2 regions of the Proteocatella sp. QWL-06 genome follow, and region 2 is predicted to be linked to the other one. Evidence: riboswitches for the same ligand, from Rfam matches in the RefSeq annotation. Region 2 holds a riboswitch; the other holds the start of a gene.

Region 1 (15,243 bases), 680 kb from region 2:
TCACTCACAGTTTTTGCAGGATGCCAGAGCAGCGACCAGGCGGCAGATACGCAGGAACCGGCGCAGGAAGCAAAGGGAAAGATAACCGTAGCGGCTTCTCCTGTGCCTCATGCAGAGATACTCTCACAGGTAAAGGAAACTCTTGCGGAGCAGGGATATGAGCTTGAGGTAGTGGAATTCACTGACTATGTTCAGCCAAACCTTGTAGTAGACGCAGGAGATGTGGATGCGAACTTCTTCCAGCACAAGCCGTACCTTGACGACTTCAACGCAGAGAAGGGAACAAAGCTGGTTCCTGTGGCAAGCGTTCACTTTGAGCCACTTGGAATCTACGCTGGAAAATCGACTGACCTTGCAAACATACCTGACGGAGCGGCGATTGCAGTTCCAAACGATACTACAAATGAAGCAAGAGCACTTCTTCTGCTTGAAGCAAACGGCCTTATAAAGATAAAAGAAGGCGCAGGACTTTCTGCAACTAAGAACGACATCGCAGAAAACCCTCACAACATCGAGATTGTCGAGCTCGAAGCGGCGCAGGTTTCAAGAGTAATAGGCGAGGTTGATTTCGTGGTACTGAACGGAAACTATGCTCTTGACGCAGGCCTCAGCGTATCAGATGCGGTTGCAAAGGAAGAGCAGGACTCAGAAGCGGCTCAGACTTATGCCAACATCCTTGTAGTAAAGGAAGGCAGCGAGGAGAGAGAAGACATCAAGGCGCTTGTGGAAGCGCTTAAGAGCGAGGCTGTGAAAACATACATCAGCGAGACTTACAAAGGCGCAGTTGTAGCTATAGACTAGGGAAAATTGTCCACCTGGAATCAATCAGAAAGATTGCCCGGGTGGACTTTCGATTTACAAACATCGATTAAGCAAAATGATGAAATGAACGGGGTTTGTTGGGGCAAAAAAAGTCCCTATTTACAATTTTACAAATAAATTCTATAATGTAAATATAACCTATAAGTTATATTTACGCAAAAGATGGTATTAAATGAATGAGAATCTGATACAGAAAATAGAGTATCCTGGCGAGTCCGAGATATACGGATATAAAGATTTTAATGCTGAATTGATGTCTATTGTCAAGAACAGCGGAAATCAAAAAGAAATCGCTCGCGACATGTTTCGATTTTTTGGATTTATGGAAGAAATGCCGAAACATGAACTTATATTAAATAAGCATTTCGAGAAACTTAAGGATACAAAGCACGATCTTTACTGTATCCGATTTTTAAAACAATTAAATCTACGAATCATTTTCATATTTATGGAAGATGGTGGTAGAAAAGTCCTGATTCATGCTTTCTTAGAAAAGAAAAAAAGCGATTATAAAATCGCTATTAAAAAATCCGAAGGCATAGTTGATAGATTGCAAGGAGGAGAATAAATGAAAACCATGGATATGAACTGGTTATTTGAAGGAATATCAAAAGAAGAGTTGGAACTCGACAAGCTTCTTTCAGATATATCGATAGCCATAATTAAAGAACGTTACGCTCTTGATATGAATCAAAAAGATTTTGCAAGTCATTTAGGTATTTCCCAACCTATGGTTTCAAAACTTGAAAGTCTTGAATATAATCCGAGTGTTAAGACGCTGTTTCAAATATGTAAAAAATTGAATCTTAAACTGGATATAAGCGTAACTAAAGTTGAGAACGCAACAAAATCCGTGCTGACAAGATTCGTAAATAAAAAAGAATATGATGTAGCGCTCACAAAAGATAGCGATGACAGACAAATTGGAATAGAAGCAGCATAAGGAGTGTATATGAACAGTATAAATAATATAATAGCTGATTTTCAGAATATAAAATCGAAAATAATATATTCTAAAATGGATTTTAGCAGTGAGATTGATATTGATAATACTACCAGTTATGATTATGCCATTGACTATGATGTTATCGATTCGAAATTAGAGCACCTGGAATATGAAGAAGTTTCCGTTGACTTTTATACCGGAGAAATAAAATTCTATCTAAAACTATACGAAATCTCAAATCAGAAATACAAAAGCCCTAGTTTTAAAAATATAAAGCCTTTTATCGAGGTGATATCAACAGGAACATTTGCGGGAAATGCAAATGTATTAGACAAGGATATGTTCGACCGTATGTTAGTTCAAAACGGCTTAACTTATCTCTCTCAATTCGTAAGAGTTCACCTTCTCGCAATAACATCAACTATAGGTATTTCAGGAAACTTCAGTTTACCTATGATTAATATAGTTCAGTTTATGCGAGAGAAAGATAAAGAAAAATCTAAAAATAGATAAAAGGAGCTATTTCGGCTTGTCACTTCATAAGTGACGAAACTATAATATATGTGTTGAGTAATAGAACTAAAATTTAGAACACTCCCTCCTGCTAAACTAAAGCGTAGAGTCAAGAGGGAGTGTTTTATAAAAAATTGAAATAAATCACTGTTACATTTTGTATCGTTTTCGCAATTTACAGCAGGGTTGTTCTCAATCATTAAATATAGTTTAATTTCCCCGAATTCGGGGGAATTGGAAAATCAGAAGACAGGGATGACTAAAGCTCCTGTATATTGTGGAGATAAATGCTGTTGATTGTGGAGATAAATGCTGTTGATATTGACGAAATTCTGAAAATATGAAATAATGAATAGTGGAACAAACAACTGAATATATGCAGAAATTGGTTGAGGAAGTCAGGTTCAAATCCTGCACAGTCTCGCTGCCGTGATAGAGGAGTGATACAGCATAATGCCACTGGGAAACTGGGAAGGCGCTGTACCGCGATGATGCTTAAGTCGGAACACGTACCTTTTCTGTTAACACACGCTCTACGATGAATAGAGGTTGTTAAAGTGATATGAATAATATGACCGCAAACGCCCTGGGACTCGATGAGACTCAGGGCTTTTTTGACAGGTTTTTATCAATTGAGCTTTAACCCTGCTTTTTCAATCGGATTACACACTTATTTTTGGAGAGAGAGGGACTTAAAATGAAGAAACAAAGAACTGGAAAGATTTTGCTGAGCGTAATGGCGCTCCTTGGGATGAACACTGTGTACTCGAGTGCGATGCACATAGCGGAGGGATTTCTGCCTTCCCCGATGTGGATAGTGCTGTGGTTTGCGATTTCGGCGCCTTTCGTGCTGTTTGGATTCAAGGCCATAAAGACAAAGATCGATGAGGTACCTAAGGCGAAGATACTGCTTGCGATGGCGGGGGCTTTTGTATTCATACTGTCTGCGCTCAAGATACCATCTCTTACAGGAAGCTGCTCTCATCCTACGGGTATCGCTCTTGGAGCTATACTGTTCGGGCCGTCTCCTATGGCTGTGATGGGACTCATAGTGCTGCTGTTTCAGGCGCTGCTTCTGGCTCACGGTGGAATAACCACACTTGGGGCGAACGTGTTCTCGATGGCTATAGTGGGCTCATTCGTGGCATACTATACATACAGATGGATGAAGTCTGCAGGAGCTTCTTCGGCGGTCAGCGTGTTCGTGGCGGCGTTTCTGTCTGATCTGCTGACATATGTGACGACTTCGGCTCAGCTGGCGCTTGCGTTCCCATCTGCGGACGGGGGGATAATGGCTTCGCTCGTGAAGTTCATGGGAGTTTTCGCGGTGACTCAGATCCCTATAGCTGTAGGGGAAGCAATCCTTACGGTAATAGTGTTCGGGATACTTGAGAAATACAGCTTTGCCGAGGTCAAGGCGCTTGAGGCCGGATCATATGAGGCGGCGCAGAAGAATGAAAAAGCTTCAGGAGCTTCTGCTTCGGAGAAGGAGGCAGGAAAAGCGGCGGCAGCTTCTGCAAAGAATCCGCTCTGGAAGAAGAACGTCATACTGCTTGTCGTATTTTTTGCGGTAGTGTTCGCGCCTCTTGCGATAAAGAGCGGCTCGGAGTTTGGCGGGGCTGATGGAATAGCGATGGACATAGTTACGGAGATAGATGAAAATTATGAGCCGAATTTTGAGCCTTTGTTCGAGCCGGCGAGCGTTGAGATAGAATCGCTGCTGTTCGCGCTTCAGGCGGCGCTTGGAGCTGGAGTAATCGGTTTTGGGCTGGGAAGGCTTACGAAGAAGGAGTGTTAGATATTGAGTGGAACTGACAGATATGCGTATGCCTCAAAGATGAGGGGCAGCGACCCGGTGACGAAGATATTCGTATCCCTGGGAGTAATGATCCTCTGCATAGCGCTTGATGATGCGGCTGTGAGCCTTGTGACGATATTTGCGACGAGCCTCTGCAGCATATGGCTTGGGGGGCACTCGGCGTCAGACATCTGGAGGATGTTTCGGATTCCCATGGGGTTCATACTGCTGGGCGTGATCACCGTGGCTGCGGGAAGGCACGAGCTTTCTTCGCAGCTGCTGGTGGGCTTTCAGATGGGGGAGCATCTCTATGGGATATCTCCTCAGGGAGCGCAGCAGGCAATCGCCATATCTGCCAAGTCTCTGGGAGTCATAGGGAGCGTCTATTTTCTCGTGATGAACACGCCGATGACGGACATCACGATGGCGCTTTCGAGGCTCCATGTGCCGGCGCTCTTCGTTGAGCTGCTGGAGCTGGTTTACAGGTTCATATTCATACTTGCGGATACCGCGGACAGGATAAGGACGGCGCAGAGCTCGAGGCTTGGGTACGTCGATATGAAGACTTCGTACAGATCCACTGCGGATCTGGTGTCGAGGGTTTTCGTGAGCTCTTTTCAAAGGGCGAATCATATATTCGATGCCCTGGAGAGCCGGGGCTACACCGGAGAGCTTAGGACTGTGGGATATGAATATGAGATAGATACAAGGATTACTTATGCGGCAATAGCTGTCGCCCTGCTCCAGGTCGGGGCATATTTGATTTAGGTGAGTGAGATTATGCAAAGCAGAAATATAATTGAGACCAGGGAGCTGCGTTACAGCTACGATGGAGGCGCGCTGGCTCTCGATGGTGTCAGCATCGGATTTGAAAGAGGAAGGACCACGGCTGTGCTCGGTGGAAACGGAGCGGGCAAGTCGACGCTGTTCCTCAACCTTAACGGGGTACTCAGGCCTCAGTCGGGGGAGATATATGTAGACGGAAAGAAGCTCGAGTATTCAAGAAAGAGCATCCTTGAGATGAGAAGGACGGTCGGGATAGTTTTTCAGGATCCTGACCATCAGCTTTTCTCGGCGGATGTTTACAGGGACATAAGCTTCGGGGCAGTCAATCTCGGGCTCCCTGAGGATGAGGTGAGGAGGCGCGTGGAGGATGCCATGGAAAAGACCGGGGTGTCCCATCTTGCGCAGAGACCAACACATGCCCTCAGCTATGGACAGAAGAAAAGAGTCGCGATAGCCGGGGTGCTCGTTATGGAGCCGGAGCTCATCATACTTGATGAACCTACTGCGGGACTCGATCCTCAGGGGGTGAGCGAGATAATGAAGCTGCTGAGCGACATAAGAGACCGCATGGGAATCTCGGTAGTCATCGCCACTCATGATATCGATATGGTGCCGCTCTACTGCGACCAGGTATATATAATGAACGGCGGCAGGGTAGTAGCGGGAGGAACCGTCAAGGAGATATTCTCAAATCCTGAAGCTATAAGGAGCAACAATCTGAGGCTCCCGAGGATAGAGCATCTGATGGAGATACTTAAGGAGCGGGACGGCCTGGACGTGGACAAATCCGCTGCCACGATAAGTGAAGCGAGGACAGAAATCCTCAGGGCAGTCGGGAGAGAAGCGTAGTATGGAAAATGTAGTTCAGGGACAAAAGAGCCTGAGAAGAGGCTATACCACAGGAAGCTGCAGCGCTGCAGCCACAAAGGCCGCGCTCCTCATGATGATGAGCGGCGAAAGATGCGAAACGGTCAGGATAGATACGCCAAAGGGCATAGAGCTTTCCCTCGAGGTATCGGATCAGGAGTATTCGCCATGCGAGGCGCTATGCAGCATAACAAAGGATGCCGGGGATGATCCGGATGCGACCCACGGCCTGCGCATATTCTCGAGAGTCAGCAGGAGCAGCGGCTCGGGCGGCCGGGAGAACACTGAACCGCTGGAGACCGCTGTACTTGCTGAAGCAGGCCCTCTTCCATATGAGGAGCAGCTGGAAATATCAGGAGTCACCGTTAATGTTCACATAACGGGCGGCAGAGGAGTAGGGGTGGTCACGAGAGGCGGCCTCAGCTGCGATGTCGGAAAGAGCGCCATAAACCCGGTTCCGAGAAGGATGATACTGAAATCTGTAAAGGATGTGCTCGAAAACATTGAGACTGAGCTTATCCCGGATTTTCTTCATATAGAGATAAGTGCTGAGAACGGAGAAGAGACTGCGAAAAAGACCTTCAACCCCAAGCTCGGGATCGTCGGAGGGATCTCCATACTCGGCACGAGCGGGATAGTGGAGCCTATGAGCGAGAAGGCTCTTGTGGACACCATAAGGACTGAGATAAAGCAGTTCGCGGAGCTCAATGGCTCAGGTTTTCCTGTACCACCGATGCTCGTATGCCCGGGTAACTACGGACAGGATTATGCGAGAGACGTGCTTGGCATAGACCTCGAGAGCGGAGTCAAGTGCTCCAACTATATCGGTGAGATGCTCGACTACAGCTGCTGGCTGGGGATACCGAAGATACTCCTTATAGGACATGCAGGAAAGCTCATAAAAATCGCGGCCAGCGTTATGAACACCCACTCCTCTTCTGCCGATGGAAGGCAGGAGGTAATCGCTTCACACGGGGCGATGCTGGGGATGGAGCCTTCAGCCGTAAGGGATATAATGAATGCGATATCTGCAGAGGAAATGACGGACATACTGAGAAATCAGGGCGAAGGATTTGCACAGAAGGTGTTTGACAGCATAGGAAATAAGATAAAGGAACATATAGATCACAGGACAAGAGGAAAGCTGCAGGTGGAGTTCATAGTCTTCACGAAGATCCACGGGACTCTCATAAAGAGCAGTGGCGCGGATCAGATGCTGAAGGACCTGAAGATGCACCAGCAGATTAATAGATTATAGATGAAAAAAAGCTTATTATAATGAAGGAGAAAAAATGGCAGGAACTTTATATGGAGTGGGCGTTGGCCCCGGAGATCCGAAGCTGCTGACGATTCAGGCAGTGGAGACGCTCAGAGCTGCGGACTGCATAGCGTATCCCATATCGGGAGGCGAGAATGTGGCGCTTGGAATAGTAAGGGAATATATTGAGGGCAAGGAGCTGGTTGCGTGCGACATGCCCATGACAAGAGACAGGGAGCTGCTTGAGGCAAGCCACGAGAGATGCGCGGAGCAGATGATAGCGCTGATGGAGCAGGGAAGGGACATAGCCTTCATAACGCTTGGGGATCCTTCGATATACAGCACGTACATATATGTGCACAAGAAGGTGCTGGCAAAGGGACACAGGGCTCAGCTCATAGCGGGCATACCGTCCTTCTGCGCGGTGGCGGCAAGGCTTAATGACTCGCTGTGCGAATCAAGGGAACCGCTTCTCATAGTCCCGGCTTCGTATGACGCGCTCGATGAGTGTCTGGATTTTCCGGCAAACAAGGTCTTCATGAAGTCAGGCAGGAGCATAGTTAGCCTGAGAGAGAGGCTGAGAGAGACCGGAAAGCTAAGGTCTGCGAGGATGGTTGAATGTGCTACGATGGAAAATGAGAGAGTCTATGATGACCTCGACGAGATGGATGAAAAATCGAGCTACTTCTCCATAGTGGTAGTTAAGGAAGACAATCAGGTGAAGGCAGCTGATACAGAAGCGCCAATACAGAGCTAATATAAAGGAGAGAATTATGATAAATTTTGTTGGAGCAGGTCCGGGAGCGGTGGATCTGATAACTGTAAGAGGAAAGCAGCTTCTGGAGCAGGCGGACATAATAATATACGCGGGCTCTCTGGTAAATCCGGGGCTGCTTGAATACGCAAGTCAGGGCTGTGAGATCCACAACAGCGCATCTATGACGCTTGAAGAGGTCATAGACGTGATGAAGAGAGGAGAGAGCGAAGGAAAGGCTGTCGTAAGGCTTCATACTGGAGATCCGAGCATCTACGGCGCTATAAGGGAGCAGATAGACATGCTTGAAGAACTCAAGATAGACTACAAGGTGTGTCCGGGAGTGAGCTCTTTCTGCGGGGCTGCGGCTGCACTTGGAGCGGAGTACACTCTTCCGGGAGTCAGCCAGAGCGTCATACTTACAAGGATGGAAGGCAGGACTCCGGTTCCGCCAAAGGAAGAGATATCGCTGATGGCAGCGCATCAGGCCACGATGGTCATATTCCTGAGCTCGGGAATGCTCGAGCAGCTGAGCGAGAGGCTCATCGAGGGCGGATACACGAAGGATACGAAGGCGGCCATAGTATACAAGGCTACATGGGATGACGAGAAGGTCGTGAGGACAACTGTAGGAAATCTCGCACAGGCAGCCAGAGAGCACAACATAAGCAAGACGGCGCTTATAACAGTGGGAGAATTCCTCGGAAACCAGTACGAGAGATCCCTGCTTTACGATCCGGGATTCACGCATGAATTCAGAGAAGCGAGCAGATAAATGAAGCAGGCAGACAGGTTGAAGCGAAGCTCAGGCGGGTTAAGGATTTATGTTATGGCATTTACCGCAGCGGGGCTGAAAACGGCAGAGCGGCTGAGCGGAATATTCTCGCAGTGGCAGGATGCTGAGGCGAGGTTCTTTGCGCCGGCAAGGATAATGGAAGCTGAGGACGATCTTGAAGCTTCGGCTGCAGCAAGAGCATCAGGCGAGCCTGCGGAGCCTTCAGCATTTTCGAGCTCCAGCCTTGCGGAATTCACTTCCCTCGCATTTGCCGAGGCCGATCACATAATATACATCGGCGCGGCAGGGATTGCGGTCAGGGCTATAGCTCCTAATATTAAATCCAAGGACACAGATCCCGGAGTCATAGTCATGGATGAAAAGGCAGCTTACGTCATACCGATTCTTTCGGGTCACATAGGCGGCGCAAATGCGCTGGCTCTGGATCTGGCAAGAGAGCTCGGAGCTCAGGCGGTAATAACCACGGCAACGGATGTCAACGGCGTTATTGCCATAGATTCGTGGGCGACAGAAAACTGCATGAAGATAGATCGGATAGGGAATATAAAGCACATATCCTCGGCGGTGCTTGAAAACCGCAGGATTAAATTATATACTCAGTGCAGAGGGAAATTTGCAGTGCTGAAATCAGAGGAGCTGAAAGCACTGTATGAAGGATTTGAAGCTGCAGACTCGCTGGACTCTTCAAATCCATCTGAATCATCTGGCTCGGATGTGCCTCTAGTTGTTATAACGGACTCGCACTCCCTGATTGAGGATGTGAGGAAGAGGTTTCCAGAGGCGCTCGTGCTCATACCATGCGTGACATTCGCAGGCATGGGCTGCAGGAAGGATATAGACTTTTTGCCGGCCAAGGAGCTTTTTGATCAGGCGCTCACGGAGCTTGATCTCGATGTCAGGGCGATAAGGAGCCTTAACTCGGTAGACCTCAAGAAGGACGAAAAGGCGTTGCTGATGCTTGCAGAAAAGTATGGCATAGAATTCAATACCTTTTCAGCTGAAGAACTTATGGAGGCGGAGCTGTACACTGACGCCGAGATGTCTCATTCGGAGCTCGTGAGCAGGGTTGCAGGAGCCGGAAACGTGTGCGAGAGGGCAGCCGTGATGGGAGCCGCGATGGGCGCCACTGGATCGGAATTCGGCATATACATTATAATGAAGAAAACAAAGCGAAACGGCGTAACGATAGCGGTTTCGTGTATATAGATTAGGAGAATTAAAAACATGAAGATATATGTAGTGGGCTTTGGGCCCGGAGGAGAGGATCAGATCACTCCAAGAGCGCTTGAGGCGCTGAGAAAGTCTGACGTCATAGCGGGGTACAATCTTTACATAGACCTCATAAAGGATATCGTAAAGGACAAGAAGCTCATACAGACTCCGATGAAGAAGGAAGTCGAGCGCTGCCAGATGGCTATAGATGAGGCGCTAAAGGGCCAGACCGTGGCGATGATATCGAGCGGGGACGCCGGAGTATACGGCATGGCGGGCGTGATGCATGAGCTCTGCGAGAACCACCCTGAGGTGGATATTGAGGTAGTGCCGGGAATAACTGCGGCATGCTCGGGAGCGGCAGTGCTTGGAGCGCCGCTTATACATGATTTTGCGGTGATAAGCCTGAGCGACCTTATGACGCCTTGGGAGAAGATTGAAAAGAGAGTCGAGCTTGCGGCTGAGGCGGACATGGTTATATGTCTGTACAATCCGTCGAGCATCAAGAGGGCAGATTACCTTCAGAAGGCCTGCGACCTGATGATGAAGCACAAGGCTGCAGACACGAAATGCGGCTATGTAAGAAACATAGGAAGAGATGAAGAGGAATACACCCTGTGCACCCTCTCTGAGCTGAGGGATGCGAAGGTGGACATGTTCACGACCGTGATCGTGGGAAATGAGACCACGAGGGTAATAAACGGAAAACTGGTTACGCCGAGAGGATACAAGGTGAACTAAAATGAAGGCTTTGGTATTTGCAGGGACAACTGAGGGCAGGGAGGCAGCGCTGATGCTTGCCAGAACAGGAATAAGAGTTACGGCATTCACGGCCACGGATTACGGTCATGAGGTCCTTGATGGCGCAGCTGACGGGCTCCAAAACCTGACTGTAGAATCAGGAAGGCTGTCTGAGGAGCAGATAAGAGAACTGCTTCTTGGGGAAGCTCCGAACACTCTGGTAGTAGATGCCACCCATCCGTACGCCGCTCAGGTAACTGCAAACATAAGAAGGGCCTGCATGGATGCACAGAAAAGATATATAAGGATAGTAAGAAAATCCACGTTCGCAGGAGAGCCGGCCGGCGTGACTGTGCTTGCAGACGCGCAGGCGGTAACGCAGTGGGCAAACCGCGAGGAGAACATAAAAAAGAAGATCCTGCTGACGACAGGAAGCAAGGATCTCAGGATATATACAGAAATAGAAAGCTACAGGGACAGAGTCTGGCCAAGGATTCTTCCGGACATGGATTCTCTCAGGATAGCAACGGAGCTTGGATACAAAAAATCAAACATAATATGCATGCAGGGCCCGTTCTCGACCGAGATGAATATCGCGATGATAAAGTCAGTCGGAGCCGATGTGCTTGTGACCAAAGACACCGGAGCTACCGGAGGTTTTGACAGCAAGCTGGAGGCAGCGCTGAGCTCGGGAATAGAGGCAGTCGTTATCGGAAGGCCTTCGGATCAAGAGGCGAGGCAGGCCGATTCAGAGGGCATGAGCCTTGAGGAGCTGCAAAGACATATAGATGAAAATTTTCCTTATTTGAGGGAAAACAGCAGCTCAGACGAACTGGCCAGAATGGCTGATTTTCCCCGCTTTCCGCTCTTCATGAGCCTGTCAGGAAAGACGGTCACCGTGGTCGGAGCCGGAAAGATAGCATCAAGAAGGATAAAGGTGCTGCTTGAGTACGGGGCGAGGATAAGGGTAATAGCACCGCAGATATGTGCGGAAATAAGAGCGCTCCCGGGTTTTCTGGAGATCATCGAGAGGGAGTATGAGCGCAGAGACGTCTCAGGCTCATTCATGGTGATAGCGGCGACGGACTCAAGAGAAGTAAACCAGAAGGCTGGAGCAGATGCAAAAGCTGAAGGTATACACGTTTCAGTAGCGGACAGCCGTGAGGAGTGCAGCTTTTATTTTCCGGCGGTCATCAGGAAAGGCGGCATAAGCATAGGCCTCGTTTCAGACGGCAGTGACCATGCGGCGGCAGCGAGGACTGCAGGAGAGCTGCGAGAATATCTTCAAGCAAATAAGTGAGAATCATTAATATATAAGTTAAGAGGGCAGAAATTTGAAAAAGATCAGAGTAGGAAGCAGAGAAAGCAAGCTGGCAGTCATACAGACGCAAATCGTCATGGATGCCATAAAAAGAGCCAATCCTGAAATCGAGGTTGAGCTCGTGACAATGAAGACCACGGGAGACATAATCCTGGACAAGACGCTGGACAAGATTGGCGGCAAGGGCCTTTTTGTAAAGGAACTGGACAAGGCGATGCTCGATGGTGGTGTGGACATAACGGTGCACAGCTTCAAGGACATGCCTATGGATATACCTTCTGAGCTGCCGATAGTGGCGACGGGAAGAAGGGAAGACCCGAGGGACGTGCTGATACTGCCGCAGGGAGCTTCGGAAATAGATTTTTCAAAGCCCATAGGCTCATCCAGCGCAAGAAGGAGCATGCAGCTCAAAAAGCTGTACCCGGGCGCGGACATAAAGCCTGTCAGAGGAAACGTGATAACAAGGCTCGAAAAGCTCGACCGCGGAGAATATTCTGCACTCGTGCTTGCAGCGGCCGGAGTGAAGCGCCTGGGACTCGATCACAGGATAAGCAGGTATTTCACTCCAGAGGAGATGATTCCCGCAAACTGCCAGGGCGTAATCGTGGTGCAGGCGAGGAAGGGCTTTGACGTGAGCCTGCTTGGAGACTTTGCATGCGACCAGTCATGGATTACTACAGGATGCGAGAGGGCATTCGTAAAGGAACTTGACGGAGGCTGCAGCGCTCCTATAGCGGCGCACAGCAACATAGACGGAGACGAGATAGTGCTTACCGGGATGTATGTCTGTCAGGAGGACTATGAGAGGATGAAGAGGCAGGAAGAGGCGCAGGTCGCTTCCGGCAACAGGATAATAACAGTTACCATGCCAAGGGTACATAAAAAAACCGTGAGAGCGAAGATAGCTGACGCACAGTCCGCTGCGGTATCCCTGGCTCAGGATCTCAAGAAGGAAAGTGAATGTATGAAGACTGGAAAGGTAACCCTCGTGGGAGCAGGGCCTGGAGACAAGGGACTGCTTACGCTCAAGGGAAAAGAGAGGCTTGAACAGGCCGAGGTTGTCATATATGACAGGCTTATCGGAGACGGCATACTCGGGCTCATCCCTAAGGATGCCCTGAAAATAAACGTCGGAAAGAAATCCAATCATCACCTGGTTCCTCAGAGCGAGATAAACAGGCTCATACTCGAGCATGCGCTTTGCGGAAAGCGAGTGGTAAGGCTCAAGGGCGGGGACGGCTTCCTGTTTGGAAGAGGCGGCGAGGAGCTGGAGCTGCTTCACCAGCATGAGATAGATTTTGAAGTGGTGCCGGGGATAACGTCTGCGATATCGGTGCCTGCGTATGCCGGCATTCCGGTTACTCACAGGGACTGCTGCTCGAGCGTACACATAATAACAGGGCATGCGAAGGCAGGAACGAAGATAGACATAGATTACAAATCCCTTGTAGCTCACAAAGGCACGCTTGTGTTCCTGATGGGGCTCACTGCGATAGAGGAGCTCATGAAGGGGCTCATCGAGGCGGGAATGGACCCTAAGATGCCGGCAGCGACGGTTGAAAAAGGGACTTCCACAAATCAGAGGAAGGTGGTCTCCACGATATCCGAGCTCGCGTCAGAGGTAAGGCTTAGAAACATCCAGAGCCCGGCGATAACGATAGTAGGGACTGTATGCGCGCTCAGCGACAAGTTTGACTGGTTCACTAAAAAGCCGCTCCACGGAAGCACTATTGTAGTAACAAGGCCAAAGGACAGGATAGGCACGATCGCAGACAGGCTGAGAGATCAGGGCGCAGATGTCATAGAATACCCATGCATCGAGACTGCTGTCATAGAGGACAATCCAAGGCTTGAGAAGGCGATCGAGGATATAAGGAGCTACAGCTGGATGGTATTCACGAGCCCGGCGGGAGTTGAGAGCTTTTTTGAAAAGCTTTCGCAGATGAGGCTCGACATCAGGATATTCTTCGGCCTCAAGATAGCGGCGGTGGGTCGTGAAACCAGAAAAAGGCTCGAGGACAGGAACCTGCTCGTGGATTATATGCCTCAGACCTATGATGCTCCGGCGCTTTCAGCAGGACTGGCAGCGATCATGGAAAAAGAAGACAAAGTCCTAATACTTAGGGCGGACAAGGGCAGCGACGTGCTTCCAAAGACTCTCGAGCATCACCAGATTGATTATGATGATGTCCATATATATGAGACGAGCTATGTATGCAATGAGTCGGAAACAGTCAGAGAAAAGCTGGATGCAGGAAAGATAAATTATGTAACATTCACGAGCGCCTCTACGGTAACGGGCTTTACGCAGTCGATACTGAGGGACTTCCCGGACTATGACTTCACTAAGGTGAGCGCTATCTGCATAGGCGAGCAGACGGCGGCAGAAGCAAGAAAGTATGATATGAGGATCCACGTTTCGAGAGAATCGACCATGGATTCGATGATAGAAGAGATAGAAATACTTCACAGGATAGAATCGAACATAGAAACAGGAAAATAGATAAATCGTAAAACAGAGGGAGAAAATAGATGGAAATGATACACAGAGCAAGAAGACTCAGAGAGACAGATGCGATAAGAAGAATGACAAGAGAGACGAGAGTTTCTTCAGACAGCCTTATACTTCCGTTCTTCATAAAGGAAGGAAAGGACATCAAGACGCCTATATCATCTATGGACGGCCATTTTCACTACAGCCCGGACAGGATACATGAGGCGGTAGAGGAAGCTATGGAGCATGGCGTGGACAAGTTCCTTCTTTTCGGTATACCTGAGGAAAAAGACCCGGTGGGAACTCAGGCATATCATGAGGAAGGCGTAGTGCAGCAGGGAATAAGGGCGATAAAGGAAAAATGTCCGGATGCCTACATCATAGCGGACACATGCATGTGCGAATACACTTCACACGGTCACTGCGGGATACTGTGCGGACATGACGTGGACAACGATGCATCACTTGAATACATCGCAAAGACAGCACTTTCACAGGTTCAGGCCGGGGCGGACATGGTTGCGCCTTCTGACATGATGGACGGAAGAGTAGCGGCTATAAGAAGGCTTCTTGATGAGAACGGATACAAGCATACGAGCATAATGAGCTATGCCGCAAAATATGCGTCTTCATTCTACGGACCTTTCAGAGAGGCTGCAGGCTCTGCGCCAAGCTTTGGAAACAGGAAGCAGTACCAGATGGATTATCACAACAGGAGAGAGGCGCTCAAGGAATGCCATCAGGACATAAAGGAAGGCGCGGACATACTGATCATAAAGCCGGCGCTTTCATATCTCGACATAATAAGAGAAGTCAAGGACACTACGAATGTGCCGATAGCGGCGTACAACGTGAGCGGGGAGTTTGCGATGGTAAAGGCTGCAGCAAAGGCGGGTCTGATAGACGAGTACGGAGTAATGTGTGAGAGCGCGATA
Region 2 (15,243 bases):
GAAGACTGTCAGGGATTGCAGCACAGTTCTGAGCGATAAAAGGCTTATCCTTTCTTATGCCGTCAAAATGTATGCTCTGCGCAATCAGCTCTTTTCCGGTTCCGGTCTCCCCATATATGAATACAGACGCATCGGTCTTGCTTGCTCTCTTTGCAATCTCCAGAGTCTTTTTGAAGGAAGCGCTTCCTCCTGTTATATTGTGGAACCTGTACTGCCTTATGCGCATGTTCTTGCTCTCTGAAGGCTTGTGGATATCCTTCTGCAGCTCCAGGATAGTGTCCGTCATTTCCTTAATCTGGGTGATATTTTGTGCAATCTCAAGGGCGGCAACCACATTGTCCTCATCTATTATAGGAATGGTGGTGTTTATAGTGGTTATCTCCTTGCCGTATTTGTTGATATATGCCTGATTCTTGTCCTTGATGACGGTACGGTTGTTAAGGCTCTTGAGAAGCGTGCTGTCCTCGACATCCTTGAAAACGTCCTGGAAAGGCTTGTTTATTACCTCCTTGCCGGTTAGCTTTTCAAGATCGGCCATTCTCTCATTGTATATTATGGTCTTGCCATCTCTGTCAATGACATGGACTCCTTCATTTATATATTTTATGAGCTCCATAAAGAGCATCTTGTATTCCTTAAGCTTCATTATAAGGCACCTCCTGTCTGGATGATAAATCATACATTTATATATTATCATAAAAACACATGATTATGATATAATAAAACAAACTGTAAAAATTGTAAAGGAATAATTGAAACGAAAATATAAGGTATAATTGAAATGAATATAGAAGGGGAAAATAATTTGAGAATATTTAAGATAGTGATGATGATTTCAGCAGCAGTGGCATTCATAATGCTTTCGGTACTGATATCAGCAAAGCTCTATCCTGTCATGAACGAGCTTGCTGCCAGTCCGCAGAAGATGATGGAGCTGAAAAGCTGGATAGAATCATATGGACTGTGGGGAAGCATGATCCTTATGGCCGTGCAGGTACTGCAGGTCATAGTATCGGTAGTTCCGGGAGGGCCTGTTCAGATACTGTTCGGGATGATATACGGAACCTGGAAAGGGCTGATTTTCAGCCTCGGCGGGATGTTCGCAGGATCGATGATCGTGTTTTTTCTCATAAGGACCTTCAAATACAGGTTCATAACCCTGTTCATAAGCAGGGAAAAGCTTGATGAATACCGTTTCCTGAAGGATTCTCCAAAGCTTGAAAAAATTCTTGCCGCACTTTTTCTTATACCTGGAGTCCCAAAGGACACTCTCGTATACTATGCTGCGCTGACAGAGCTCAGCATGAAAAAATTCATATTTATAGCAGTCATTATGAGAATCCCGTCCATGCTTTTCTCAACGCTCATTGGCGACAATCTTGGCATGGGAAACCTCGAAGGAGGGCTCTGGATCCTTGCGGCGCTTTGTATCGCTGGCATAGCAGGAATGATTTATCACAGATATTTCATCAGGATATCGACAGCAAAAAAATCATTTCAGGACGCAATATAAGAAAAAATATATTATCGGAGAGTGGAGTGCAAAAATATTTGCACAATGCCTCCGGTTTTTTTACGCCTGAAATCGTGAAAACGTTTTACCGGAAGCGACATTGAATCACAAATGGTCAATAAATCGAATATACTGAAAATTCAAGCTTGCATACATATTATTAATTGTTTGCTTCAAGAAAACACAGCGAATGAAAAATCCTGATATTGCATACATATACTAAAAATACAGCACAAATGCAAAATAATTTGCTCTTTGATGCAAAAATATTTGCTACAAAATGCAAATTTAATGAAAATTTCACGAAAAACAGAGAAAACGTTTTACCAAAAATTTAACAAAAGAAATTCAAATTTCTGAAAATAGGCAAAATCAATACTTTTAAAAAATATTTTCGCATAATTGCCAAGTTTGGCACGGGTATTGCATATATTATTGGTGTTGATAATTAATCAGAATGAAATTCAAGGAGGAAAATAAAAATGGAAAATGTAAAAGTAATAATCTGGGGACTCGGAGCAATGGGTGGCGGAATGGCTGACATGCTTCTTAAGAAAAAGGGAGTAGACATAGTAGGAGTAATCGGAAGAGGATCTAAGATCGGAACAAGCATGTTCGATTACATCAAGACAGAGAGAGGCGACAGACCAGATGTACTTATCCAGTCAGAAGAAGACCTTTTAAAAGAAAAGGCAGCTGACGTTGTGCTTCTTTGTACAGATTCATTTACAAAGGATGCATTCCCAAAAATCAAGAAAGTTGTTGAGTGCAAGATGAACGTTGTTTCTTCAGCAGAAGAAATGGCATACCCAAAAGCACAAAGCCCAGAGCTTGCAGCTGAGATTGACAAGCTTGCAAAAGAAAACGGAGTATCTGTTCTTGGAACAGGAATCAACCCGGGACTTATCATGGACCTTCTTGTTGTAGTTATGACAGGATGCTGTGAAGAAGTTGAGAGCATACTTGCAAGAAGAGTAAACAGCCTTTCTCCATTCGGACCAGCTGTTATGCATGAGCAGGGAATTGGTATAACTGTAGATGAGTTCAACAAAGGCGTAGAGGACGGAACTCTAGCTGGACACGTTGGATTCCACGAGTCAATCGGAATGGTTGCAGATGCAATAGGCTGGAAGCTTAGCGCACCAGTTACTCAGTCAATGGAGCCAATCGTAACTGACGTAGACAGAAAATCACCATACGGATTTGCAAAAGCTGGAGACGTTGCAGGTTGTGCAATGAAAGGATTCGGATACGTTGATGGAGAGCTTAAGATCGAAATGGATCACCCACAGCAGATCGAGCCAGAGCAAGTTGGAGTACAGACTGGAGACTATGTAATAATCAAAGGAACTCCAAACGTGAACATGGTTAACAGCCCAGAGGTTCCAGGTGGAATCGGAACAATCGCTATGTGCGTAAACATGATTCCTCAGACAATAAACGCAAACCCAGGACTACACACAATGATAGACCTTCCAGTGCCAAGAGCTATAATGGGAGACATGAGAGAGCTTATCTGCCCAGACAAAAAAGTAGTAAAATAATAGACATTACACTGGTAACGCGTTGCTTATGGTAACGCGTTACTGTTATGAAGCGGTTTTGAGAAAAAAATAACATTTAAATGGTGAATATTATTAAGATGTTGTTAAAGAAAGAGGGAAAAGAAATGGTTAAAAAAGGTGAGTGGGTAATAATTCACAGAAACATTCTGACACCTGAGCAGAGAGCTCCACAGGTACCAGATGATACAAAAAAAGTGCCACTTGAAATGTGGGTTAAGGGATACTTAAACAGTGATGCGCAGATCGGTGACGAAGTTGAGATAACTACAAGAACAAAGAGAGTAGAAAAAGGAACTCTTCTTGAAGTTAATCCATACTACAAGCATGACTTTGGAAAATTCGTACCAGAGCTTAACATAATGAGCGAACAGGTAAGAGACCTGCTTTTTGGAGGTGACAAGTAATGAACAGAGATAACAGCTATAGCGCAGTAATCGCCAGAAAACCGGAAATAATGAAGGCATCAGTAGGAATAGACTACAGCATCTTCGAAAGCGGATCTATCGGATTCGACTATGAGAGAATGATGAAAGAGACAGGATACACACTTGCTGAAATGCAGGACATCCAGTACTCAACAGGAGTAGGCAACACTCCGATACTTGAGCTCAGAAACCTTACAGCACTTGCAAGAAAACTGGCACCAGAAGGAAAAGGCGCAAGAATATTCATAAAAGACGAAGCATCAAATCCATCAGGATCATTCAAGGCAAGAAGAGCGGCAAACGCAGTATACCACGCTAAAAAGCTTGGTTACAAGGGAGTTATAGCAGCAACAAGCGGAAACTACGGTGCAGCAGTTGCTTCTCAGGCAGCGATGCAGGGACTTAAATGCATAGTTGTTCAGGAATGCTATGATTCAAAAGGCGTAGGCCAGCCTGAGATAATAGAGAAGGCAAGAAAATGCGAGGCTCTTGGAGCAGAAGTAGTTCAGCTTTCAGTAGGACCAGAGCTTTTCTACAAATTCCTTCTTCTTCTTGAAGAAACAGGATACTTCAACGCATCTCTTTACACACCATTCGGAATAGCAGGAGTTGAGACTCTTGGATACGAAATCGCAATGCAGTGCAGAGAGAAATACGGCAAGGATCCGGACGTAGTAGTTTGTACAAACGCAGGTGGAGGAAACCTTACAGGAACAGCAAGAGGACTTATAAAGGCAGGAGCAGAGTCTCAGATAGTAGCAGCCAGCGTAAACCTTAAAGGACTTCACATGGCATCAGACGAGCAGTTCAACAAAAAGTCATTCACAACAGGACACACAGGATTTGGAATACCATTTACAACATGGCCAGACAGATCAGACGTTCCAAGATCAGCAGCAAGACCAATGAGATACATGGACAGATATGTTACAGTGACTCAGGGATCAGTATTCTACATGACAGAAGCACTTGCAAGCCTTGAAGGACTTGAAAAAGGACCAGCAGGAAACACAGCGCTTGCAGCAGCATTCGCACTTGCTCAGGAAATGGATCAGGATCAGATGATACTTGTTCAGGAGACAGAGTACACAGGAGCAGGAAAACACATCCAGCCACAGCTTGCATTCGCAAAAGAAAATGGCATCGAAGTAGTGTTTGGAGATCCATCGGATGAGGTTCCAGGAAAGAACATAGTACTTCCTGCACACCCATCGATGATAAGAGTAAAAGACAGCGACATGGCAAAGCTCAGAAAATCACTTATAAAGAATGCGCTTGAAATGACAGGCAAAGTTCCAACGGACGAAGATATTGAGTTCCTTGCAAAAGAAACAAAATCAGATGTAGAATTTGTTAAAAACGCTATAAGCGAACTACAGAAATAGTCAGTTAAAACAGGAGGAGATATATAAATGAAAAGAGCAGACGATTTCGCTCAAAGAAGAGCACATCTTGCAGATCTTAGCGATCAGGAATTATACGAAAAATTCTGGGCACTTGCATCAGAAATAGCAGATCCACTACTTGAGCTTGGACACAAGAACACAAGTCCATCAATCGAGAGATCAGTACTTCTGAGAATGGGATTCTCATCAATCGAAGCAAAAGCTATAGTTGATGGAGTAATAGACAGAGGACTTATGGGCAAGGGAGCAGGAAACGTAGTTTACAAGCTTGCCAAAGCTCAGAACATAGGAATAAGAGAAGCAGGAGTTGCGCTGGCTGAAGGAAAGCTCTGGTCAGAAGCGGCGGCACTATTCAAAGGAGGTAACAAATAATGTCAGAGATGAAATTAGTTCCTAATGAGAAAATAAATGTAGAGAATATACTCAAAGACCTCGAGTCATACAGACCAAAAAGAAGAGGCTGGACATGGAGAGAATCAAGCAAGGGCGAAAAGCTTGGACCATTCGTATTCAATGACTGTTCAAAACCTCTTAAAAACAGCGTGCCACTTCCATCAGCAAAATACTTCGACAATATAGATCCTCAACCAATGCCTGTTATAACAACAGAAATAGCATCAGGAAGATTTGAAGACGATATAAGACGTATGAGAATGGCTGCATGGCATGGAGCTGACCACATAATGGTTATCAGAACAGCTGGCCAGTCACACTTTGACGGACTTATCGAGGGAACTCCTCAGGGAATCGGCGGAGTGCCAATAACAAGAAAACAGGTAAGAGCACAGAGAAAAGCTCTTGACATGATAGAAGAAGAAGTAGGACGTCCAATCAACTACCATTCATATGTATCAGGAGTTGCAGGACCAGAGGTTGCTGTAATGTTCGCTGAAGAAGGAATCAACGGAGCTCACCAGGATCCTCAGTACAACGTTCTTTACAGAAACATCAACATGATCAGATCATTCGTTGACGCATGTGAGTCAAAGAAAGTAATGACATGGGCTGACATAGCGCAGATAGACGGAGCGCACAACGCGAACGCGACAGCAAGAGAAGCATGGAAAGTAATGCCAGAGCTTATGGTTCAGCATGCACTTAACTCAATATTCTCTGCAAAAGTAGGAATGAAGAAGTCAAACATCTGTCTTTCAACAGTTCCTCCAACAGCTCCTCCAGCACCGAACATGTACCTTGACCTTCCTTATGCAGTAGCACTGAGAGAGATCTTCAAGGAGTACAGAATGAGAGCTCAGATGAATACAAAATACATGGATTCATCAACAAGAGAAGCTACAGTAACACACGTTCTCAACCTTCTTACATCAAAGCTTACAAGCGCAGACATCCAGTCAACTATAACACCGGACGAGGGAAGAAACGTTCCATGGCATATAAACAACATCGAAGCATGTGACACTGCAAAGCAGGCACTTGTTGGTATGGATGGCCTTATGGAAATGATCGAGCTCAAGAAAGACGGAGTATTAAGAGACACAGTAAGAGAGATCAAAGAAAGAGCAGTGCTTTTCCTTGAAGAGATCAAAGAAGCTGGCGGATTCTTCCACGCAGTTGAGCAGGGATTCTTCGTTGACTCAGGAAACTACCCAGAGAGAAACGGTGACGGAATCGCAAGACAGATCGAAGGCGGAGTAGGAGCAGGAACAGTTTACGAGAGAGACGAAGACTACATGGCTCCGGTAACTGCACACTTTGGATACAACAACGTTGCGCAGTACGATCCAGCAGCAGTAGAAAACCCATCATCACTTATAGGCGGATGTACTTTCGAAGACCCGGACAAGATAATCTACATCGACGAGCTTGATGAAACAGACAACGTAAACGTGAGAATGGAAGAGACAAAAGAGCTTAGAAACTCATCACTTGTAAAGCCGGAAGTTGAGTGGATGGGAGACGGAATCGTTCTTCTTACTATGTTCCTTCCTGCTTCAAAGAGAGTTGCAGAGTTCGCTGGACTTGAAATAGCTAAAAAACTCAACCTTGAAGATCCTGAAGTAATCTCAAGAGAGATCATGCAGGAAGCTGAAGGAACAAGAATCGAAATCAAGGGAAGAGTAGGATTCACAATAGATGTAAACACACTTGTAATCCCACCAGAGCCAGAAGTGCTTTCAGACGCAGAGATAAGAGCAGAGATCGAAGCTCAGCCGATGAAGATAGTTTGTGGAACAGTTGGAGAAGACGAGCATTCAGTTGGACTTAGAGAAGTAATCGACATCAAGCACGGCGGAATCGAGAAATACGGTATCGAGGTTCATTACCTTGGAACATCAGTACCAGTTGAAAAGCTTGTTGACGCTGCGATAGAGCTTAACGCTGACGCAATACTTGCTTCTACTATAATCTCTCATGACGACATCCACTACAAGAACATGAAGAGAATCCATGAGCTTGCAGTAGAAAAAGGAATAAGAGACAAGGTTATGATAGCAGCAGGTGGAACTCAGGTAACTCCTGAAATAGCTGTTCAAAACGGAGTTGACGCAGGATTCGGAAGAGGATCAAAAGGAGTTAACGTTGCAACGTTCCTTGTTAAGAAGAGAAAAGAAATGAAAGAAGGTAAATAATGAAAGTTGACGTATTAGTTGCCGAAATCGGTTCAACTACTACGGTTGTCAATGCTTTCAATGATATAGCTACCCCTGACCCGAAATTCATAGGTCAGGGGCAAGCTCCAACATCTGTATTAGATGGAGACGTAAGAATAGGGCTAAAGGGAGCGATTGACGACCTGGCAATGAATCTCGGTACAGACAAGATAGAATATGATGAAATGCTGGCAACCTCAAGTGCTGCCGGCGGTCTTAAGATGACGGTACATGGACTGGTTTTTGACATGACAGCCAGAGCAGCCAAAGAAGCAGCCCTTGGAGCCGGAGCAATAATCCATCAGGTAACAGCAGGAAGACTGAGAAGATCAGACCTCAAGAAAATACAGGAAATAAAACCAAACATAATCCTTATAGCAGGAGGAGTGGACTACGGAGAGAGAGACACCGCAATCTACAATGCCGAGCTCATAAGCGAGCTTGGACTGGACATTCCGATAATATACGCAGGAAACATCGAAAACAAAGAAGAAATAAAGCTTATATTTGAAGAAGCCCACAAAAGCACGAGACTCTATGTTGTAGACAACGTATATCCAAAGATAGACGAGCTCAACGTAGAGCCGACAAGAAAAGTAATCCAGGATGCATTCGAGGATCACATAATACACGCCCCTGGAATGGAGCATGTAAGAGACATGGTAAACGGCCCTATAATCCCGACGCCTGGCGCGGTAATGGAGTGCGCAAAGCTTCTTTATGAATACATCGGAGACCTGATCGTGCTTGACGTTGGAGGCGCTACCACAGACCTTCACTCAGTGACAAAGGGATCCGAAGAAATCGAGAGAATCCAGGTAAGCCCTGAACCGCTTGCAAAAAGAACAGTTGAAGGAGACCTTGGAGTATATGTCAACATGCCGAACATCGTAGAGGTGCTTGGAAAAGACAATCTGAGGGAAGAACTTCAGATAGACATCGACAGGGTAATGGCAGAGTACAAGGCAATACCAAAGAACCCTGATGAGATAAAGTTTGTAGAGAGGCTTACTCTCGAGGCTGTAATAAAAGCAGTTGAAAGACACGCAGGAAAGATCAGATATGTATACGGACCATCAGGAAGAAACACCCTTGCAGAAGGAAAAGACCTTTCACAGGTAAAATACATCATAGGAACCGGCGGAGCGCTTACAAGACTTCCAAACAGGGTAGACATAATGAAGCACATAGCAAGACACAATGACAGCGGATTGCTTCTGTTCCCAAATACCGATGCGCAGATACTCGTAGAGAATGACTATATAATGGCATCGCTCGGAGTGCTTTCAAAGAGGCACGAAAAAGCTGCTATGAAGCTGCTTGCGAAAAGTCTGGGGATAGAAATGCCAGAAAAGAAAAGGAGCGAACAATAAATGTATCCAAGATTGGTAATAGACCTGGAAAAAGTAAAAAACAATGTTCGTGTGATGAGAGAGCTTACAGACAGAGGAAACTGTGAACTCGGACTCGTTACAAAATCTTTCTGTGCAGATCCTGAAATCGTAAAGGCAATAGACAGCGTAGGCATAGACTTTTTTGCAGATGCAAGGATTCAGAATCTGGAATCATACAAAGAAATCAAGACCCCAAAAATGCTTCTTCGTCTTCCACAGCACTGTGAGATCGAAAAAGTAGTCAGCTTTGCCGACATGAGCCTCAACTCAGAGCTCAGCACGATAAAGCTTCTCGATCAGGAAGCCGCAAAGCAGGGCAAGACTCACAAGGTAGTGCTCATGATAGATCTTGGAGACCTCAGAGAAGGAATCTTCTTCAAGGACGAAGATATAATAATGAGCACGGTTGAAGAAATCCTCAAGCTGAAGAACATAAAGCTCCATGGAGTAGGTGTAAACCTCACATGCTACGGAGCCGTTATTCCAAAGCAGGACAATCTTTCAACGCTTGTTGAGATAGCAGGAAAAATCGAATCAAGATTCAACATAAAGCTCGACATGATTTCAGGAGGAAACTCAAGCTCCATATACCTCATAGACAAGGAAGGACTACCTGAAGGAATAAACAGCCTTAGGGTAGGCGAGGCCTTCATACTCGGAAACGAGACTGCCTATGGAGAAAGAGTCGAGGGAACCTTCGACGATGCGATAACCTTTGAGGCTCAGATAATAGAGCTCAAGGAAAAGCCGACGCTCCCAATAGGAGAAATCGGACTTGACGCATTCGGACAGAAGCCATTCTATGAAGACAAGGGCATAGCCAAAAGAGCTATACTGGCAGTCGGCAAGCAGGATACAGACATAGAAAGTATGACAGCGCTCGACCCGGACATATATATCTTTGGTGCAAGCTCAGACCACATGATAATGGACATGACAAACTCAAAAATCGACTACAAGGTAGGAGATACAGTAAGATTCAAACTCGGATACGGAGCACTCCTCAAGCTTTCAACAAGCAAGTATATATCAAGAGTGTACGTATAATCCCCTATAATCCTGTAATATAGCCCCGGAACGCTCAATCCGGGGTGAAATAAATATAAATTAATTATTTTATTAAACAAGTTATTTGACAGAAACTTTAATAAGGGTGTATAATAGTACATATTAAAAGAAAAATTAAAAATATATATATTCAATTGGTCGACAACAGTCGATAAAAGGGAATCGGGTGCAAAGCCCGGACAGACCTGCTGCCGTAATAAGCGAGCTTTTTGCAAGGCATAGCCAACCACTGGGAAACTGGGAAGGTGCAAACAGCGTTAGAGCTTAGAGTCGGAATACCTGCCATTTGAATTGCGTAAGAATACTTCACAGGGAACTGAGGTGCGCAGAAAACTTATAATCGGGTAACCAATGATAATTGGTTTTATTTTTACTTATCTGGTATTAGGGACTCTGACTTCACTATGTGGATTCAGAGTTTTTTTATGCCATAAAAAAAGGAGGAAAATATGAAAAAATTGAAAACTGCATTTTTGCTTATAATGTCAATTATAATTATGATGTCATCATATTCGAATTCTCTGGCTTATACCAGAAGTGACCTGAATTCAAAAATAAGCACAACATCTGCAGTTATATTGAAAACTGTTTCAAAACCGGAGGTGTCTTCTCTTGGAGGAGAGTGGGTAATTTTGGGTCTTTCCAGAGGTGAAATTAAAGTTCCTGAAAAGTATTATGAAAACTATTATAAGAATGTAGAAAGCGCAGTAAAATCTAAAAAAGGTGTTCTGCACGATAAAAAATACACAGAATATTCAAGAGTTATATTGGCTCTTACAGCCATAGGAAAAGATCCTTCTGATGTATCGGGATACAATCTTCTTGAAAAACTTGCAGATTTTGAAAAAGTAACTCTGCAGGGAATAAATGGACCTGTATTTGCGCTTCTTGCTCTTGATAGTGGCGCATATGAAATGCCATTTAACAAATCGGCAAAGACGAATGCGACACGAGAACTTTATCTTGACTATATACTGAAAAAACAGCTTTCAGATGGGGGATTTGCTCTTTCAGGCAATACAGCAGATCCAGATATTACAGCAATGGCACTGCAGGCGCTGGCAAAATATCAGGAAAGAAAAGACGTCAAAATGGCAACTCAGAAGGCTCTAAGCTGCCTGTCAAAAATTCAGAAGTCCGATGGAGGTTTTGAAAGCTGGGGCAGCGTGAACCTTGAAAGCAGTACCCAGGTTCTGACAGCACTTTGTGAACTTGGGATATCAGATAAGGACAGGCGTTTTATTAAAAATGGAAAAACTGTTGCTGATAATGTGCTTTCATATTATACAAAAAATGGATTCCTCCATGTAAGGAATGGCAAAGGGAATACCCTTATGGCAACAGAACAGGCTTTTTATTCGCTTGTTGGGCTTCAACGAGTATTGGATTCAAAAACATCGCTTTACAGAATGAATGAGAAGGGAACAAAATGAAAAAAAAATATTTAAAAATAATATTAATGGTTCTTATAGTTTCAATATCTTTGATATTTACATCTGGATGTTCAAATAATGACATATCAGAAGAAAGTGCAATCAAAACGGAAGACAGCATAAGCACTGAAGAACAAAATCATTCTCTCAAAGAAGCGACTTCAGATGGAAAAGATATAGATGAAGCTCCTGTAACAGAAAGCCGTGAAAAAGATGACATTGTTCCTGAAACAGCTCCAGAAGCTAAAACTGAAAAGAAGGATGTGAACAGCGAATCGTCAGCTCAGGGACCTCCGCCAGTAGAGCCACAGGAAGCAATAATAGAAGAAAGGGTTCTTCATTGTGTCATATCTATAGAATGCAGTACGATACTGAACAATATGGAGGTATTAGATCCTGACAAAGTTGAACTTGTGCCAGAAGACGGTGTTATAATGCCTGCACAGAAAATTAGCTTTAATGAAGGAGAATCAGTATTTGACGTTCTTCAGAGAGCTACACGAGAAAACAAGATTCACATGGAATTTGAAGATACGCCTGTATATAATTCAGCATATATAGAAGGCATTCATAATCTTTATGAGTTTGACTGTGGAGAGCTTTCCGGGTGGATGTACAAGGTTAATGGCTGGTTTCCTAATTATGGCTGCAGCAGATATCAGCTAAGTGATGGGGATGTTATCGAGTGGGTATACACCTGTGACCTGGGAAGAGATGTTGGAAGTGAGGTATCGGAATAAATATGGCAGATGAATTTTCAAGATTCCATCCCGCAGTAATTATAACTTACTTCGTTTTTGTAATAGGATTCTCCATGTTTCTCATGCATCCTGTATGCCTTGCAATCTCAATGTTAACAGGAATCTCATATTCCGTTATTTTGAACGGGGAAAAAAATGTAAGGTTAAATCTGAGATTCATGCTACCTGTTATGATTGTGACATCACTTATAAACCCGGCTTTCAATCACGAAGGTGCAACGATACTTACGTACCTGAGTAACGGAAATCCTATCACGCTGGAATCGATAACCTATGGGATGGCGTCAGCTGCGATGCTGATATCTGTCATAACATGGTTTTCGTGCTATAACGCAGTTATGACATCAGATAAATTCGTATATATATTCGGCAGAATAATACCTTCTCTGTCCTTGATATTTTCCATGGTGCTTAGATTCGTACCAAGATTCAGGGCACAGATAAAAGAAATAGCGCTTTCTCAAAGATGCACAGGCAAAGATGTGTCATATGGAAGGATAACAGAGAGGATTAGAAATGCCATAATGATTATATCAGTTATGGTCACATGGTCACTTGAAAATTCGATAGAAACTTCGGATTCGATGAAATCAAGAGGGTATGGGCTCAAAGGAAGAACTGCCTTTTCTATATTCAAGTTTGACACAAGAGATTTAGTCGTACTTATGAACATACTTTTTTTTTCAGGAACAACAATCATATTTACAGCAAATCAAATTCTCAGTTTCAGCTATTTTCCTTCAATGAAGGGAACAAAAGCAGATATTTCAAGTCTGGCAGGATTTGGATCATACTTTTTGCTCTGTGCTGTACCGATTATTATAGACATATGGGAGGGATGGAGATGGAAACATACTCAATTAAAAATCTAAGCTTCACATATCCCGATAGAACGTATGAAGCTCTTTCTCGAATTGATCTTGACATAAAAAGCGGGGAATTCATAACGATATGCGGAAGGTCAGGCTGTGGCAAGTCCACTCTGCTGAGGCATCTCAAGACAGTGCTTTCTCCGCACGGTATAAGAACCGGTGACATATACTTTGAGGGGAGGCTGCTTTCAGAGATGGGACAGCGTGAGCAGAGCTCGCTTATAGGATATGTGCTTCAGTCTCCCGAAAACCAGACAGTTACTGATAAGGTATGGCATGAACTGGCATTCGGACTCGAAAGCCTCGGAATGGAGACTTCTCTTATAAGAAGAAGAGTGGCAGAGATGGCAAGTTTTTTCGGAATTCAGGAATGGTTTCACAAAAATGTCAGTGAGCTTTCGGGAGGGCAGAAACAGCTGCTCAGCCTTGCGTCAATTATGGCAATGCAGCCAAAAGTAATTGTACTCGACGAACCTACAAGCCAGCTTGATCCTATTGCTGCATCAGATTTTATTGAAACTATAGCAAGGATTAACAGAGAATTAGGCATAACGGTAGTAATGACAGAGCACAGGCTCGAGGAAGTGCTTCCACTTTCTGACCGGGTAATTGTTATGGATGATGGAAAGATAATATCTGATGCAGATCCATCGGAAACGGGAATGATACTGAGCAAAATGAAGCACAGCATGTTCAGTGCGATGCCGTCTCCGATGAGAATATATTCAGCAGTTCAGGAAGGGAATAAATGTCCGGTCACGGTTCGTGAAGGAAGGCAGTGGCTCAGTGAGATATCACAAGGAAGAAAACTTGTAAAAACTTGCACAGATACGCAGTCTGAAGCCTTGAGTGGAGAAAAGGAAAAAAGCTTTAAAAAAGAAGATATAGCAGTTGAGTTAAGAGAGCTCTGGTTCAGATATGAAAAACAGCTTCCGGATACGGTTAAAGGACTTTCTCTCAAAATCAAGAGGGGAGAATTTTATGCCATGCTTGGAGGCAACGGCACAGGAAAATCAACCACGCTTTCACTTCTTTCGGGGATAAGAAGACCATACAGAGGGAAAGTAATCATCGATGGCAGGGAAATTGAGAAAATCTCGCATTCAGAAAGGTTCGATGGTCTGCTCGGTGTCCTTCCTCAGAACCCTCAGACTCTGTTCGTGAAAAAAACAGTATATGAGGAGCTGAAAGAAGCTCTTGCGAATAAAAAATATGAAGCTGAAATGATAAATGAGAGGATTGATGAGGTATGCAGGATTTGCGAACTGGAAAACCTTCTTGATTCGCATCCATATGATCTTTCGGGTGGAGAACAGCAGAGAGCGGCCCTTGCAAAAATACTTCTAATGGATCCTCAGATACTGCTGCTTGACGAACCTACAAAGGGACTTGATGCTCATTTCAAGAGCAAACTCGCATTGATTCTCAAGAAACTCCAGAAAGATGAAACTACAATAATTATGGTTTCACATGACATCGAATTCTGCGCCCGGCATGCAGACAGATGCGGTATGTTTTTTGATGGCTGCGTAGTTTCTGAAGATATACCGCTAAAATTCTTTTCAGGGAACAGTTTCTATACTACTGCCAGCAACCGGATGTCAAGGCATATAATCCCGGATGCTGTAACAGAAGAAGACGTGATCACAGCATTTGGAGGAAAACTTCCGGAGAAAGAAAAAAATATAGAGGAATTTGAATACAGGAAAAAGCGAATACCTCCGCCAGCTGATAGGAAAATGATGAAATCCGAAAATAAAATCCAGATTGAAGTTGAAAATAGAAAGCTACCCAAGAGGACTTTTGCAGCATCAATAATGATACTTGTAGCAATTCCCCTTACAATCTGGTTTGGTATATATTATCTCGATGATAGAAAATACTATTTTATAAGCTCGATGGTGATACTTGAAACCCTTATTCCATTCATGATGGTTTTTGAGAGCAGAAAACCACAGGCAAGAGAACTGGTCATAATATCGGTAATCTGCGCAATAGCAGTGGCTGGCAGGACCGCATTCTTCATGATACCTCAGTTCAAGCCCGTTGTTGCGATAGTGATAATTGCCGGAGTCTGCTTTGGAGGAGAGGCGGGGTTTCTGGTAGGAGCTGTGACAGGATTTGTCTCTAACTTCTTTTTTGGACAGGGTCCATATACTCCCTGGCAGATGTTCGCCTTTGGAATTATAGGATT

What was found. Region 2 has a riboswitch for cobalamin ahead of AC4PGZ_RS03465 (prenyltransferase/squalene oxidase repeat-containing protein). Riboswitches for the same ligand answer to the same signal wherever they lie in the genome.
Region 1: it holds a riboswitch for cobalamin, as region 2 does, so the genes downstream of both, AC4PGZ_RS00235 (energy-coupling factor ABC transporter permease) here and AC4PGZ_RS03465 (prenyltransferase/squalene oxidase repeat-containing protein) in region 2, are expected to answer to the same signal.

What each region holds. Positions count from the first base shown of each region.
Region 1 covers NZ_CM178755.1:37,530-52,772, forward strand. Annotated here, with positions in the region: gene AC4PGZ_RS00215 (MetQ/NlpA family ABC transporter substrate-binding protein) at 1-801, shown strand, start outside; gene AC4PGZ_RS00220 (hypothetical protein) at 995-1,390, shown strand; gene AC4PGZ_RS00225 (helix-turn-helix transcriptional regulator) at 1,391-1,765, shown strand; gene AC4PGZ_RS00230 (hypothetical protein) at 1,775-2,281, shown strand; cobalamin riboswitch at 2,651-2,811, shown strand; gene AC4PGZ_RS00235 (energy-coupling factor ABC transporter permease) at 2,979-4,079, shown strand; gene cbiQ (cobalt ECF transporter T component CbiQ) at 4,119-4,847, shown strand; gene AC4PGZ_RS00245 (ATP-binding cassette domain-containing protein) at 4,860-5,714, shown strand; gene cbiD (cobalt-precorrin-5B (C(1))-methyltransferase CbiD) at 5,716-6,990, shown strand; gene cobI (precorrin-2 C(20)-methyltransferase) at 7,025-7,747, shown strand; gene cobM (precorrin-4 C(11)-methyltransferase) at 7,764-8,519, shown strand; gene AC4PGZ_RS00265 (cobalt-precorrin 5A hydrolase) at 8,520-9,746, shown strand; gene cobJ (precorrin-3B C(17)-methyltransferase) at 9,765-10,493, shown strand; gene cobK (precorrin-6A reductase) at 10,495-11,793, shown strand; gene cobA (uroporphyrinogen-III C-methyltransferase) at 11,828-14,317, shown strand; gene hemB (porphobilinogen synthase) at 14,353-15,243, shown strand, end outside.
Region 2 covers NZ_CM178755.1:715,859-731,101, forward strand. Annotated here, with positions in the region: gene AC4PGZ_RS03420 (sigma-54 interaction domain-containing protein) at 1-646, opposite strand, end outside; gene AC4PGZ_RS03425 (TVP38/TMEM64 family protein) at 806-1,513, shown strand; gene ord (2,4-diaminopentanoate dehydrogenase) at 1,996-3,057, shown strand; gene ortA (2-amino-4-oxopentanoate thiolase subunit OrtA) at 3,183-3,482, shown strand; gene ortB (2-amino-4-oxopentanoate thiolase subunit OrtB) at 3,482-4,888, shown strand; gene AC4PGZ_RS03445 (ornithine aminomutase subunit alpha) at 4,916-5,281, shown strand; gene oraE (D-ornithine 4,5-aminomutase subunit OraE) at 5,290-7,500, shown strand; gene AC4PGZ_RS03455 (GlmL-related ornithine degradation protein) at 7,500-8,894, shown strand; gene orr (ornithine racemase Orr) at 8,895-9,962, shown strand; cobalamin riboswitch at 10,102-10,284, shown strand; gene AC4PGZ_RS03465 (prenyltransferase/squalene oxidase repeat-containing protein) at 10,433-11,416, shown strand; gene AC4PGZ_RS03470 (DUF4430 domain-containing protein) at 11,413-12,156, shown strand; gene AC4PGZ_RS03475 (energy-coupling factor transporter transmembrane component T) at 12,159-13,049, shown strand; gene AC4PGZ_RS03480 (ATP-binding cassette domain-containing protein) at 13,022-15,243, shown strand, end outside.